Regions from separate parts of the Acetobacterium wieringae genome, predicted to be linked through region 1. Evidence: riboswitches for the same ligand, from Rfam matches in the RefSeq annotation. Region 1 holds a riboswitch; each other region holds the start of a gene.
The links. A riboswitch is a leader RNA that binds a small molecule or an ion and turns the genes downstream of it on or off. The one in region 1 is predicted to bind cobalamin.
Positions count from the first base shown of each region.

Region 2: another riboswitch for cobalamin. It lies ahead of CHL1_RS13735 (hypothetical protein); the one in region 1 lies ahead of thiC (phosphomethylpyrimidine synthase ThiC).
Region 3: another riboswitch for cobalamin. It lies ahead of nikA (nickel ABC transporter substrate-binding protein); the one in region 1 lies ahead of thiC (phosphomethylpyrimidine synthase ThiC).
Region 4: another riboswitch for cobalamin. It lies ahead of CHL1_RS02260 (energy-coupling factor ABC transporter permease); the one in region 1 lies ahead of thiC (phosphomethylpyrimidine synthase ThiC).

Region 1 covers NZ_CP097897.1:2,472,566-2,475,678, forward strand. Annotated here, with positions in the region: gene CHL1_RS12015 (SPFH domain-containing protein) at 1-287, opposite strand, end outside; gene CHL1_RS12020 (NfeD family protein) at 303-758, opposite strand; cobalamin riboswitch at 891-1,072, shown strand; gene thiC (phosphomethylpyrimidine synthase ThiC) at 1,166-2,473, shown strand; gene bzaB (B12 lower ligand biosynthesis ThiC-like protein BzaB) at 2,470-3,113, shown strand, end outside.
Region 2 covers NZ_CP097897.1:2,796,593-2,799,705, reverse strand. Annotated here, with positions in the region: gene CHL1_RS13745 (energy-coupling factor ABC transporter substrate-binding protein) at 1-95, shown strand, start outside; gene CHL1_RS13740 (EutP/PduV family microcompartment system protein) at 349-810, opposite strand; gene CHL1_RS13735 (hypothetical protein) at 823-1,470, opposite strand; cobalamin riboswitch at 1,642-1,816, opposite strand; gene CHL1_RS13730 (TOBE domain-containing protein) at 2,076-2,285, opposite strand; gene CHL1_RS13725 (substrate-binding domain-containing protein) at 2,479-3,113, shown strand, end outside.
Region 3 covers NZ_CP097897.1:18,247-21,359, forward strand. Annotated here, with positions in the region: gene CHL1_RS00085 (ABC transporter ATP-binding protein) at 1-384, shown strand, start outside; gene CHL1_RS00090 (metal-sensing transcriptional repressor) at 475-810, shown strand; cobalamin riboswitch at 1,000-1,191, shown strand; gene CHL1_RS00095 (hypothetical protein) at 1,149-1,304, shown strand; gene nikA (nickel ABC transporter substrate-binding protein) at 1,405-3,000, shown strand; gene opp1B (nickel/cobalt ABC transporter permease) at 3,041-3,113, shown strand, end outside.
Region 4 covers NZ_CP097897.1:471,751-474,863, forward strand. Annotated here, with positions in the region: gene CHL1_RS02255 (putative bifunctional diguanylate cyclase/phosphodiesterase) at 1-1,094, opposite strand, end outside; cobalamin riboswitch at 1,293-1,470, shown strand; gene CHL1_RS02260 (energy-coupling factor ABC transporter permease) at 1,655-2,401, shown strand; gene CHL1_RS02265 (energy-coupling factor ABC transporter substrate-binding protein) at 2,379-2,678, shown strand; gene cbiQ (cobalt ECF transporter T component CbiQ) at 2,714-3,113, shown strand, end outside.

The DNA of each region.
Region 1 (3,113 bases):
GGATCGGTTACCTGCAAATATATAACCGTGTCAATTTGCATTGTGACGTTATCTTTGGTGATAACCGGTTGTGGTGGAAAATCGGCTACCCGCTCTTTTAAACTGATTCGTTTGGAGATCCGGTCAATAATTGGTATCGCAATATGAAAACCGGTTTCCCAGGTAGAATGATAAGCTCCCAGCCGTTCGACTACATAGGCATTGGCCTGAGGAACAATCTTGGCATTGACAATAATCACAACAATAAAAATGATAAAGATGACACCTAAAATAATGAGTCCATACATGTTTTTTTCCTCCTTTTATTTTGAAATAGTTTCTTTCTCAGCCGCCCGAACCATGGCCTTAACGCCTTCGATTCCCACAACAGTCACTTCAGCACCAATCGGAATAACAGCCTCACCATCGACATTTCGGGCTGACCAGGACTTCCCGTCTATTTTGACCGCCCCCTGACCTTTGAGGTTATTGATTTCTTCTTCAACAATGCCCCGGTTTTTAAGGATCCGATCGGCATTGGTCGCCATTTTTTGGGGATCCAGATGTTTCTTTAAAAACGGCTTTGTAACCAATAGTAAGCCAATGGAAACGACAAAAAAAACGATCATCTGCACCCAGAAAGCCGCGCCAAAATAGGCGGCAACTAAAGCCACCAAAGAGCCCACACAAAACCAGATTGAAACCAACGCCCCAGCTGTAACCAGTTCAGCTACCAGAAAAACGATAAACAAAATCAACCAGATAAAAACAAGATTCATCCTCTCACCTCCCTCATTCATTTGATTTATTATAACATAGTTTGATTCTTTTTTTATCTCAACTGTCCAAATCATTTTTTTAATTTTTTTCTTGCACATTTATTTTTTAGGTTGTATAATCAAAAACAAGTAAATCGAAAAGCGAGCATATGGTGCCTTAGCAATAAGGAGAATAGGGAATCAGGTGAGAGTCCTGAACGAACCCATCACTGTAAGGGCGGAGCAAACCACAAAGACCACTGTTTTTTAATGGGAAGGTGTGGCGTAGCGCTAAAACCCCAAGTCAGGAGACCTGCCTATACTCGATCCTGAATGAACGAAGGTAAAGTTCATGGCGGTTATTTTTATAATAACTGCTGTGGACTTTTTTATTTGCTAAAATACCAACAATCATTCAGGAGGAAACAATGACAATTCTGGAAAAAGCACGGGCGGGTGAAATCACCGCCGAAATGATTTATGTAGCTGAAAAAGAAGGGCTCGATCCCGAGCTGATTCGTCAGGGAGTGGCCACTGGTGAAATCGTCATTCTTAAAAGCGCCCGCCCCAATATCAACCCGGTGGCTGTCGGTAAAGGACTGTTTACCAAGGTCTCAGCCAGCGTCGGGATGTATGAAGTTGACGACACCATCGCCGGTGAAATGGCTAAAATTGACCAGGCCGTTAAGGCCAAGGCCGATACCCTGATGGACTTAAGTGTCCGGGGCCCAATCGATGCAATGCGTGAAAAAGTCTTAGCTACAGTGGATCGGCCAGTCGGTACCCTGCCCCTGTATCAAACCCTGGCCATGGCTCAGGAAAAATATGGTACCGCTTTAGATATGACCGCCGACGACATGTTTGCGATGATGGAAAAACATGCCGCTGATGGTGTCAGCTTTTTAGCCCTGCACTGCGGCACCACCACGGATGTCATCAATCGTGCTAAAGATGAAGGCCGGATTGATCCACTGGTCAGTTATGGGGGCTCCCACCTGATCGGCTGGATGGTGCATAACCAGTGTGAAAATCCTTTTTATACCCAATACGACCGGGTTCTGGAAATCTGCAAAAAATATGATGTCGTCCTGAGTTTTGCCGACGGCATGCGTCCCGGCTGTATCGCTGATTCGCTGGATGGCGCTCAGGTTCATGAATTGGTGATCCTCGGCGGCCTGGTTAAAAAGGCCTGGGCGGCTGGCGTTCAGGTGATGGTTAAAGGACCAGGTCATGTTCCCCTGGATCAGATTCAAACGACTGTCCAATTACAAAAACAATTATGCGGTGGTGCACCCTACTTTGTCTTTGGTTGTCTGCCCACTGATTCCGGGGCCGGGATGGATCATGTCACTGGTGCCATTGGCGGAGCGATTGCCGCCTATTATGGCGCGGACTTTCTCTGCTATGTGACCCCGGCCGAACACATCGGTATGCCCAGTGCCGAAGATGTCTATCTGGGCGTGATGGCCAGCCGCATTGCCGCCCATGCCGGTGATGTCGGCAAAGGTCATCCGGCGGCGATTGCCTGGGATCTGGAAATGTCCCACGCCCGGCGGGAACTCAACTGGGGCCGACAGATGGAACTGGCCATCGATACCGAAACTGCCACAAAAGTCTGGAAAGATCGCAGCACCAACTTCGCCTCCGAGTGCAGCATGTGCGGCGACTTCTGTGCCATGAAAATTGTCGGCAAGTATTTACGAGACGAAAACCAGGAAGTGAGGAACGAACGATGACCCAAATGTTAAAAGCGCGGGCGGGTAAAATTACCGAAGAAATGGAAATGGTGGCGATTAGCGAAGGCTTCACCCCGGAATTTATCCGGGCGGGAGTAGCCGCTGGCCGGATTGTCATTCCTAAAAATAAATTGCGCAACCGTTCTAAAATCTGCGGCATCGGCGGCGGACTGGACGTCAAAGTTAACGGTCTGATGGGCACCTCCGGTGACCGCGATGACATGGAAATGGAAGTCAAAAAGCTCAAAATCATTGAAGCCGCCGGTGCCCATGGCTTTATGGATTTAAGTATGGGTGCCGATATCGATACGATGCGGACCTTGAGTTTAAGTAATTCCAATATCGCCGCTGGCTGTGTGCCGGTGTATCAGGCGTGCCAAGAAGAAGCGGCTGATAAACGGGGCTTGATGGTCAATATGACCGCCGACGACTTGTTTGAAGTGGTGGAAAAACAGTGCCAGGCCGGGATGGATTTTATGGCTGTGCACTCGGCCTTAAATATGGATCTTCTCAAAATATTGAAAAAAACCGGTCGGGTAGCCGATATCTGCAGTCGGGGCGGCTCGCTGCTGACCGGCTGGATGTTCCATAATGATAAAGAAAACCCCCTCTATGAACAGTTTGACCGGTTGCTGGAAAT
Region 2 (3,113 bases), 320 kb from region 1:
GTATCGGTGTCGGTATTATTGCTTTTGTGATGGGTCGCTTTGTTGAACGCAAGAAGCAGGAAGAAGGCAAGACCGGCAAGAAAAAAACGAAATAGGTTCAGTTTAGCGGCAGATCCTTTTAAGAAACGAAAAATTAAATTAGGTTTTATTTGCGTGCGTCTATAAAAAAGCGCGTTATTTTCACAATGAAATTAACGCGCTTTTTTAAACGATATCAAGAAATCAGTGTCTTTGAATCGTTTGTGTTCAGGCAGAAAATACTATTTGGCTGGTCAAATAGGGATTTTGTCTGCCTGGGGTAATATCAGTGGGTAGCTTTATCATTCAAGTGATTGTGTGCTTTCTCACTTAGATTTCAAAAGTGACATATTTCTGAATAACCGCTTTAAGCTCAGTGATCCCTTCACCGGTGAGGGCACTGACCGGATGAATCTTATCCGGATGGATACCTGCATAAGTCAGGTAACGACGACTGCGTTTCAGATCGCTATGCCTGTGGTCGATCTTGGTGATGACCCCGATCACCGGGATGTTGTAGGTACAGACAAAATTGGGCGGAACCGAGTTTTGATGATCGGTACTGGAATTAATCAGGACGATCAGTCCGGCATCACAGGTCACATTGATGGCCTGGGGTCGAAAACAGGGTAGTTCAACAAATTCGCCGGGAGTGTCAATAAAATGGTCAGAATAACTGACCTGCTGAGTTTTGCCATAAGTGATCAATTCATTGGTCAGCCGTTGGAATAAGGTGGTTTTGCCACTGCCAATCCGACCGATCAGAGCGATGCGGTTTTTATTATTTGCCATAAAAATCCTCCGTTAGGCTGATTGGACAAAACGTGCTTCCCGGCCGATGCAGGCATCGATGGGGCAGGTTTGACACTCGCAGTAATCCAATAAATCTTCAAAAAGAATGCCGGAAGAACTGTAAAGCGGGCGCATGGTGCTGTATTTGGTTATTTCCATACCGATGCTTTTGGTGGTGTTACCAAAGGTATTGAAGATAATCTGATTGGCCTCAATCGACCAGTCCGGGAGTAGTCCGGGATTGACCATTCCGATTTTATCAAAGCTTTGCTCCAGCTGGATCGTATTTTTCAGATATCGCATTGCGGAAGTCATAACGGGAAGTTTAAGCGAATTTACCAGATATTTTTCGGTCTGAATGAGGTTGGTTGGCATGTCGCCGATGGTCAACAGGTACAAAAACACCTTTTGGTTGTCCGACAAGAGATGTTTCAGGATCTTACTTTTATATACGTGGTCGCCGATCAGAATCGTGTTGCCGGTGGTTGTTTTGACCGGACATTCTTTTAGAATGGCCCGGGGTTTAAACCGTTGGCTTAAAATATTCGCAGCATAGCTGTACTCTTCATAGGCAGAGGAATCCGCCTCAAGGGGCTTCTTTCCCAGTAATTTTTCAATATCTGTTCCAATGGGAATCTTTTTGATAACAACGTCTTTCATTTTTTTCCTCTTTTCTTGAGTGTTCAGTTTTTTCATTTCTGCAAAAATAAAAAAACCTTTTCAAAAAAAGGTTTACAAATGCGGGACTATTTCGGTGACGTCATCAATTAAAGGAGAACGTCATTTCGTTTTCTGCTCACATTTTGCAGCCTTCTTTGAAGCTTCAAACAGATGATGCGTTTACAAAAATATCCTGACTTGGAGGGACTTTCTGCACCCAGCCTTCTCGGTTTTCCCAATGACTGAATACGTCCATATTCTCCTTACAGTAGCAAAGAAACTGTCGCAGATTTTCACCGCGTTCCTTTTGTAAATGCTTTTCTATGCCAATAATAAACTAAAAATGGGTGTTAATCAAGTCTATTATTGTTTTTTTCAAGATGAAGGTAAAGATCCTTGGATTAGAGACAATAACTGAATTTAAAGCTTATTTGCAAATCATGAGAATTCCTTACCGGAAATTAAAAGAGTTTTGAAAAAATGGTAACGGATCGATAACAAAGGAAATGTTTTGTTTGCGAATATCCCTAATATCCTGGGATCAGCTACGCTAAAACACAGAAACGGAATTGCTATCCGCTTCTGTGTTTTGAATTGAGATTCGTCTAGTCAACCATAACCATAACCGATGTTGCTTTGATGACCGCAGTTGCATCACCGCCGACGACTAATCCAAGATCTTTGATTGCCGCCATGGAAATTGTTGCTGAAATAATGTTGCCATTTCCAATATCAATTTTCACGATCCCGCTCACCGCACCATCTTCAATTGCAACAATTTTTCCTTTCAACTGGTTTCTTGCACTTAATTTCATTTTGACACCCCCTTTCCCACAAGGTATTAAATACTACCTTTTTAATTTTACCCATTTTAAGCTAGACAAAACAGTGTTAAACAGCGAAGTGAATTTAACCGAAATGATTTCTTGACATAAAAGAAGGGTATACAATATAATAACATTCATAACAAAACAAAACAATACTAAGCGAATCAAAAGGAGAAGTTGAGTGAAACGTAGAGGAAAATGGTTAGCGATTTTATTGGTAATGGGAACACTACTCGGTTTGGTGTCGGGTTGTGGCAGCAATTCAAGTCAGGCCGAAGAAAAGGCTGATACGACAAAAAGCCTTGATGGTCAAACACTGTTTGTATACTGCGGAGCCGGGATGACCAAACCCTTTGGTGAGATTGCCGATCAGTTTAAAGCAGAAACCGGTTGTGATATCCAGGTGGTTTATGCCAACGCCGCTCAAAGCCAGAATCAGATTCAGACAACTGGCGAAGGTGATTTGTTTATTGCTGGCTCGGCTGATGAGCTCAAACCGGTTCAGGATAAGGTGAGCGAAAGCATCGATCTGGTTAAACACATTCCGGTGTTAGCGGTAAAAAGCGGCAATCCGCTTGGCATCACTGGCTTAAACGACTTAACCGGGGCCGGGGTCGAAGTCGTATTGGGGGATGGTGAAGCGACACCGATTGGTAAGATCGCCAATAAAGCCTTAACCGACCTGGGCATTTTAAACAATGTGAACGTCGTTGCCCGGGCTGCAACAGCCCCGGAAATAGCCAACGCCCTGTCGGTGGACGAATGCAATGCAATTATTGTCTGGAAAGAAAATGTGCCAGCCAATGCTGAAATTGT
Region 3 (3,113 bases), 1.3 Mb from region 1:
AAAGCCATTGACTATCTGGAAATCTGCGGCCTTGGCCCGGAATTTGTTAGCCGTTATCCCAGTGAGGTCAGCGGTGGCGAGTGTCAGCGGGCCTCAATTGCCCGGGCACTTGCCCGGCAACCCCAACTGCTCATCTGTGATGAAGCGACCAGCGCCCTGGATGTAACCGTCCAGTCTCAGATTATGGCACTCCTAACACAATTGCGAAAAGATCAGGGGATGTCGCAACTGATGATCTGTCATGATCTGGCCCTGGTGCAGCAATGCTGCGACCGGGTGCTGGTAATGCATCAGGGGCGGGTGGTGGAAGCCGGTACCCCGGATGAGGTGATTGCCAATCCCCGGGAAGCCTATACAAAAAAACTGATCGATTCGATTCTGTAAAATATGAAAGGGCATCTCCCCTTGGGTGGTGTCCTTTTTCTATATCTGTTATAATGGGTTAAACAGATATAGAAAATGAGGTGAACGGAGATGCATAAACATCAGGAAGAATGGAATGATGCCGGACATGATAGTAGCCACGGCGGAGATCACCATCATCATCATGAACATACCCAAACCAAATCCGTGTTGAATCGCCTTTCCCGGGCTGCGGGTCATCTTGAATCGGTGAAAAAAATGGTCGAATCGGGAAGAGACTGTACCGAGGTGCTGATCCAGTTGTCGGCGGTGAAGTCAGCCATTAATAACGTCGGTAAAATAATTTTACAGGATCATATTGAGCATTGTATCGTTGATGCGGTGGAAAATAACGACGAAAAGGCTTTGGAAGAACTCAGAAAAGCAATTGACCGCTTTATGAAATAATGGCTGTGGCTAAAAACCGGGTAAAACGCGACTGGCATGGAACGATATTCCAAAACAGAATATCATTTCCACAAAAGAGACTTGCATAGGTGGTTTAAGCATGTTAAAATGGCAAACAGAAACAATGAAAGACACCTGATTGTGGCATTGTTTCTGTTTTTTAGTGTTTTTTAAAACACCGACAACGAATTAAATATTAATAAAACAGGTGCCGGCAGTAACGAAGGGTTACAGGCCGGTGAAAAGGGAAGAGGGGTGAAAGTCCCCCGCGGTCCCGCCGCTGTAAAAGAAGAGTTCCTCCAGGAATGCCACCAGAAATGGGAAGGCAGGAGGTAATGTTGACGCTTGAGCCAGAAGACCTGCCTGCTTTAATTACTCAGACTCTACGTGCGATAGAGGAGGTGTTTTTTTTTGCAGGCTTTTTGCGACCTCGCTATCTTTTTGGAGATGGTGAGGTTTTTTTATGGAAAAAAGCATCAATATTGCCACAGTGAAGTCTTACATTGTGATAGAGCGGGGTTTCTTTACCAGAATGTGCAATGGTAAAAGCCGAGCAAATCAAATAAATAAGTATTTTTTGAGGAGAAAAAGAAAATGAAATTAAAAAAGGGTTTAGCGGTGGTAATGACTGCCGTGTTGTGTGCCGGAATGTTTGCCGGTTGCTCAGGAGCGTCCGCTAAAAGTGATGTGTCGACTAAAGAAGCGTTAAATTATGCCTGCACCAAGGATATTCGGGATATCAACCCGCATTTGTACTCGGGTGAAATGTCAGCCCAGAACATGGTGTTTGAAGGCCTGACCAAGAATGAAGGCGGAGAAGTGAAGCCAGCTCTGGCTGAAAGCTGGGAAATTTCAGCAGATGGACTGGAATACACCTTTCATTTAAGAAAAGGGGTCACCTTTACCGATGGTGCGCCGTTTAATGCTGCCGCAGTCAAGCTGAACATGGATGCCATTCTTGGTAATGCGGAACGCCATTCCTGGCTGGACATGGTTAATGAGATTAAAGAAAATGTGGTGGTCGATGACCACACCTTCAAACTGGTCTTAAAGCATCCCTACTATCCAACCCTGGTGGAGTTGGGACTGACACGACCCTTCCGCTTTATTTCGCCCAACTGTTTTGTCAATGGCACCACCAAAGAAGGGGTTAGCGGCTATATCGGGACCGGCCCCTGGGTCTTATCGGAGCATGTCGACAATCAGTATGCCACCTTTACGCAGAATGAAACTTATTGGGGTGACAAAACTAAAATTAAAACCATTAACTGGAAGGTCATGCCAGATTCCCAGACGATCCTGTTAGCTTTGCAAAACGGCGAGGTCGATTTACTTTTCGGAGCCGATGGTGATCAGGTTGATCTAGATTCCTATAAGAAGTTGGAAGATGAAGGAGCCTACAAAACCTATATAAGTGAGCCGGTCGCTTCACGAGCGATTCTTATCAATAGTAATTCACCGATTACCAAAGATATTAAAGTTCGAGAAGCCATTGAATATGCCGTAAACAAGGAAAACATCATTCAGGGAATTTTAAATAACTCGGAGGATCAGGCCGATACGCTACTGTCTAAAGATGTTCCCTACTGTGATATCGATTTTAAAACCATCGCCTATAATCAGGAAAAAGCCCAACAGCTGCTCGATGAAGCCGGTTGGAAACCAGGAAGTGATGGGGTTCGGGAAAAGGATGGTCAGAAATGTGAGATTACCCTTTCCTATAATTCCAAGAACGCCCAGGAAGGTACCATTGCCACCTCCATTCAGGCCGATCTGGCAGCCGTAGGCATCAAGATGAATATTCTTGGGGAAGAAAAACAGGCCTTCCTGGATCGTCAGAAAACCGGGGATTTTGATCTGCAGTATTCGCTATCCTGGGGAACCCCTTATGATCCCCAATCCTATGTTTCATCATGGCGAATTCCCGCTCATGGAGATTATCAGGCTCAGGTTGGTCTGGAAAAAAAGCAGTGGCTGGATGAAACCATCACGAAGATTATGATCGAATCAGACGACAGCAAGCGGGCCGACATGTATAAAGAGGTACTGACCTATATTAATGATCAGTATGTCTATGTCCCGATTTCCTATTCAAAAACCAAGGCAGTGGGAATCAAGGGACTTGAAGGGGTAAGCTTTAACGATTCGCAATATGAAATCCCCTTCGAAAAAATGTACTTTTCCAATTAATCACCAATTTTGATTATCGAAAACAAAAGGGAGTAAGACCATGAAGCAATACTTCGTCAAAAGGCTCCTGTGGATGATTCCGATTTTGATCGGAATCTCCTTTTTTGCCTTTA
Region 4 (3,113 bases), 1.7 Mb from region 1:
CAGCTGGTTTTGATTTTATCACATAGTTCATTGCGCAGGCTTTCCACGTAGTTGTAAGCAGCATCTTCTTTGATATTCCGCTGAATGATCAGGGCAAATTCATCGCCGCCCAATCGGCCAAGTAAATCATCTTCATGAACGAGCTCCTTCAAACGCTTGGCAGTATACCTTAAATAGTCGTCACCATAGAGATGGCCCATGGTATCATTGATTTTTTTAAAATTATCCAGATCGATAAAGACAATAAAAAAGGATGCCTTTTCATTTTCGGAAAGATTAACGAGCAGATGCAAGCGTTCCAGAATCATTTTGCGATTAGGGAGCTCGGTCAGACCATCGTAATACGCCAGAAAATGGAGCCGCTCTTCGTTCTTCCTTATTTCTTCATTGAAGGCCTGAAGTTCCTGATTCTGAACGGTCAGTGTCTTTTTGGTAAGGATTAGTTTTTTGTAGAGCCGGGCAATTTTTTCTTTTTGCGAAGTAACCGCATTCAGACGAACCACGGCTTTATCATAGCGGTTCAAATTCAGATAAAAAGTTGCTGAAGCCAGGCAGAAAATAAAGCAGAACAGCAGATTTTGAATTAAAAAATAAACCGGGCTAAAAAGAAATCCGTCAACTGGCAACAAAAAGGTGACATACAAGCCGCAGACAAAGGTGGTTATGGCAATGTAATAAAGCATCGTTATTTTTAATCGCATCAGTGAAAGGATAATCATCACAAACGAAACAGACCATACTGCCGGACCGATAATCTGGTAGTATTGGACGACGATAAAAGCCAGAGTGATGGATTGGGTGAGTGAAACGAGATGATCAAATAAATTGATGGCCAATTCTTTTCGGGAAATGAATTCAAAGCTTAGCCCCAGCAATAAAAATATCCCGCTGTTTAACAGTACCTCAAATAAATTGCCGTCCCAAAAAAAGTACACAACAATGATATTGGCCAGGGCGCCCAAAAATAAAAGGGGCGACGCCCACATACAGGTGATTAGATTTTGATAATATAATATTTGGGCAGGATCATCTTCGGCATTTAATAAATCGAACACAACCGGTATGGTGCGCTTGAATTTAATGTTATTCATCATACCACCTCTTTACCATTAAAGAATTACAAATATGCTGCTCTATTGTATCATTTTTGGGATCTGATTGCGAGTGATAGAACGCTAACTAAAAAAATATCTGCAGTGATTTCAGGAAAGCCGTTTTTTAGCCTTAAGGCATCTAAAAAAACCTGTACTTTTGTCATATCCATGTTATAATATAAACACAATTAAATAAGAAATGTAAAAAATCATTTAGGATGAAAATTTCATTGAGGGAATCTGGTTAGAATCCAGAACGATCCGGTCACTGTAATTAGTTAGGTCTCCTTAATATGTCACTGGGCACGTATTGTCTGGGAAGGCAAGGGGAATAAACGCTATAAGTCAGGAAACCTACTAAAATGATGTACTAAAGTGTCCTTCCAGGGAAAAGGGAAGTTAGTAACATTAACAAAAGTTGGTTCTTTGGCGTTTAGTTATCGAATTGATGAATACGTATAATGATGAAACCTTTTTTCCCATCGTAATGTGGGTAAAAGGTTTTTTTTTCGGAAAGGTTTTTCAAGAGGTTATAAAAAATATGGAGGGTGATCGTTAAGATGAAAAAAGCAAAAAGAACCATGACCGTTGCCGGTATTGTGTTTTTTATGGTCGTTCTGGCATCACAGCCAGTCAACGCCATGCATATCATGGAAGGGTTTCTGCCGATTGGCTGGGCAGTCTTCTGGTGGATATGTTCTCTGCCGTTTATCGCATTTGGATTATATCAGGTGGGAAAAATATTTAAAGATAAACCCGAACAAAAAGTGCTGTTAGCCATTGCCACGGCGTTCACCTTTGCTTTATCAGCGTTTAAACTGCCATCGGTAACTGGCAGCTCTTCACATATGACCGGGATTGGTTTGGGTGCCATTGTACTGGGTCCCTTTGCCACTGTAGTGGTTGGTACCATTGCGCTATTGTTTCAGGCGCTGCTGTTGGCTCATGGCGGACTGACAACCCTGGGCGCCAATGCCTTTTCAATGGCAATTGTGGGATCTTTTGTGGCTTATGGGATTTACAAAGGTTTGTCAAAACTCAACGTGCCGAAGGCCTTAACCGTTTTTCTGGCGGCGTGTTTAGCCGATCTGGCAACCTATGTAACCACTTCCATCCAATTGGGCCTGGCTTTCCCGGATCCGGTTGGTGGGATTGCCGCTTCAATGGTTAAGTTTTTAAGTATCTTTGCGATTACCCAGATACCGCTGGCCATTATCGAAGGTATTTTAACCGTCCTGGTAGTTAATGCTATTTACCAATATAAAGAAAAGGGGATTATTTCCAATGAAACTCTCACTGATAACTAAAATTATTCTGGTTTTGCTGATTGGCGCCCTGATTGTTATCCCTCAGATTGCTTTGCCGGACGCTGAATTTTCGGGAGCCGATGATGCCGCCGGAACAGCTATCACCACAATCGATGAAAATTATGTGCCCTGGTTTGAAAGTTTGTTTGATCCCGGCGATCTGGAAGAAAACCTATTTCATTTCCAACAGCTGCTAGGTGTCGGCGGTCTGGGAATCTGCTTTTTATACCTTTATAAAAAATCGAAAAAAAATGAAAAGGCTGATAAATCAGCTTAGCCAAATATTAACAGCATCTTTAGAAGGAGACGGACATGATTGATCGTTTTGCCCATACCAATAAACTCAGTAATGCCAATCCTACTGTCAAAGTAGTGGTTTCATTGGTCATGCTCCTGTCAGTCTTTTTTATCAATCAACCCCTGTATATGGCAGGGGTTTTTGGTGTTATGGTGGGTTGTACCCTGCTGTGGGCAAAAATTCCGGTACGGATTTATCTGCATACCTTGATTTTTGATTCGCTCTTTGTTATTCCCGGAGCCCTGGCGTTATTGTTTACGATTTCAAAAGGTGGCGGCGATTATTTATGGGCCGTTAACTTTTCCCAGTTCACCATCGGCATCACCACCACCAATCTGGTGCTGGCCAGTCTGGTTTTCTGCCGGGCCATGGCCGGTGTTTCTTGTATGCTTTTTTTAATTTACACCACCCCGG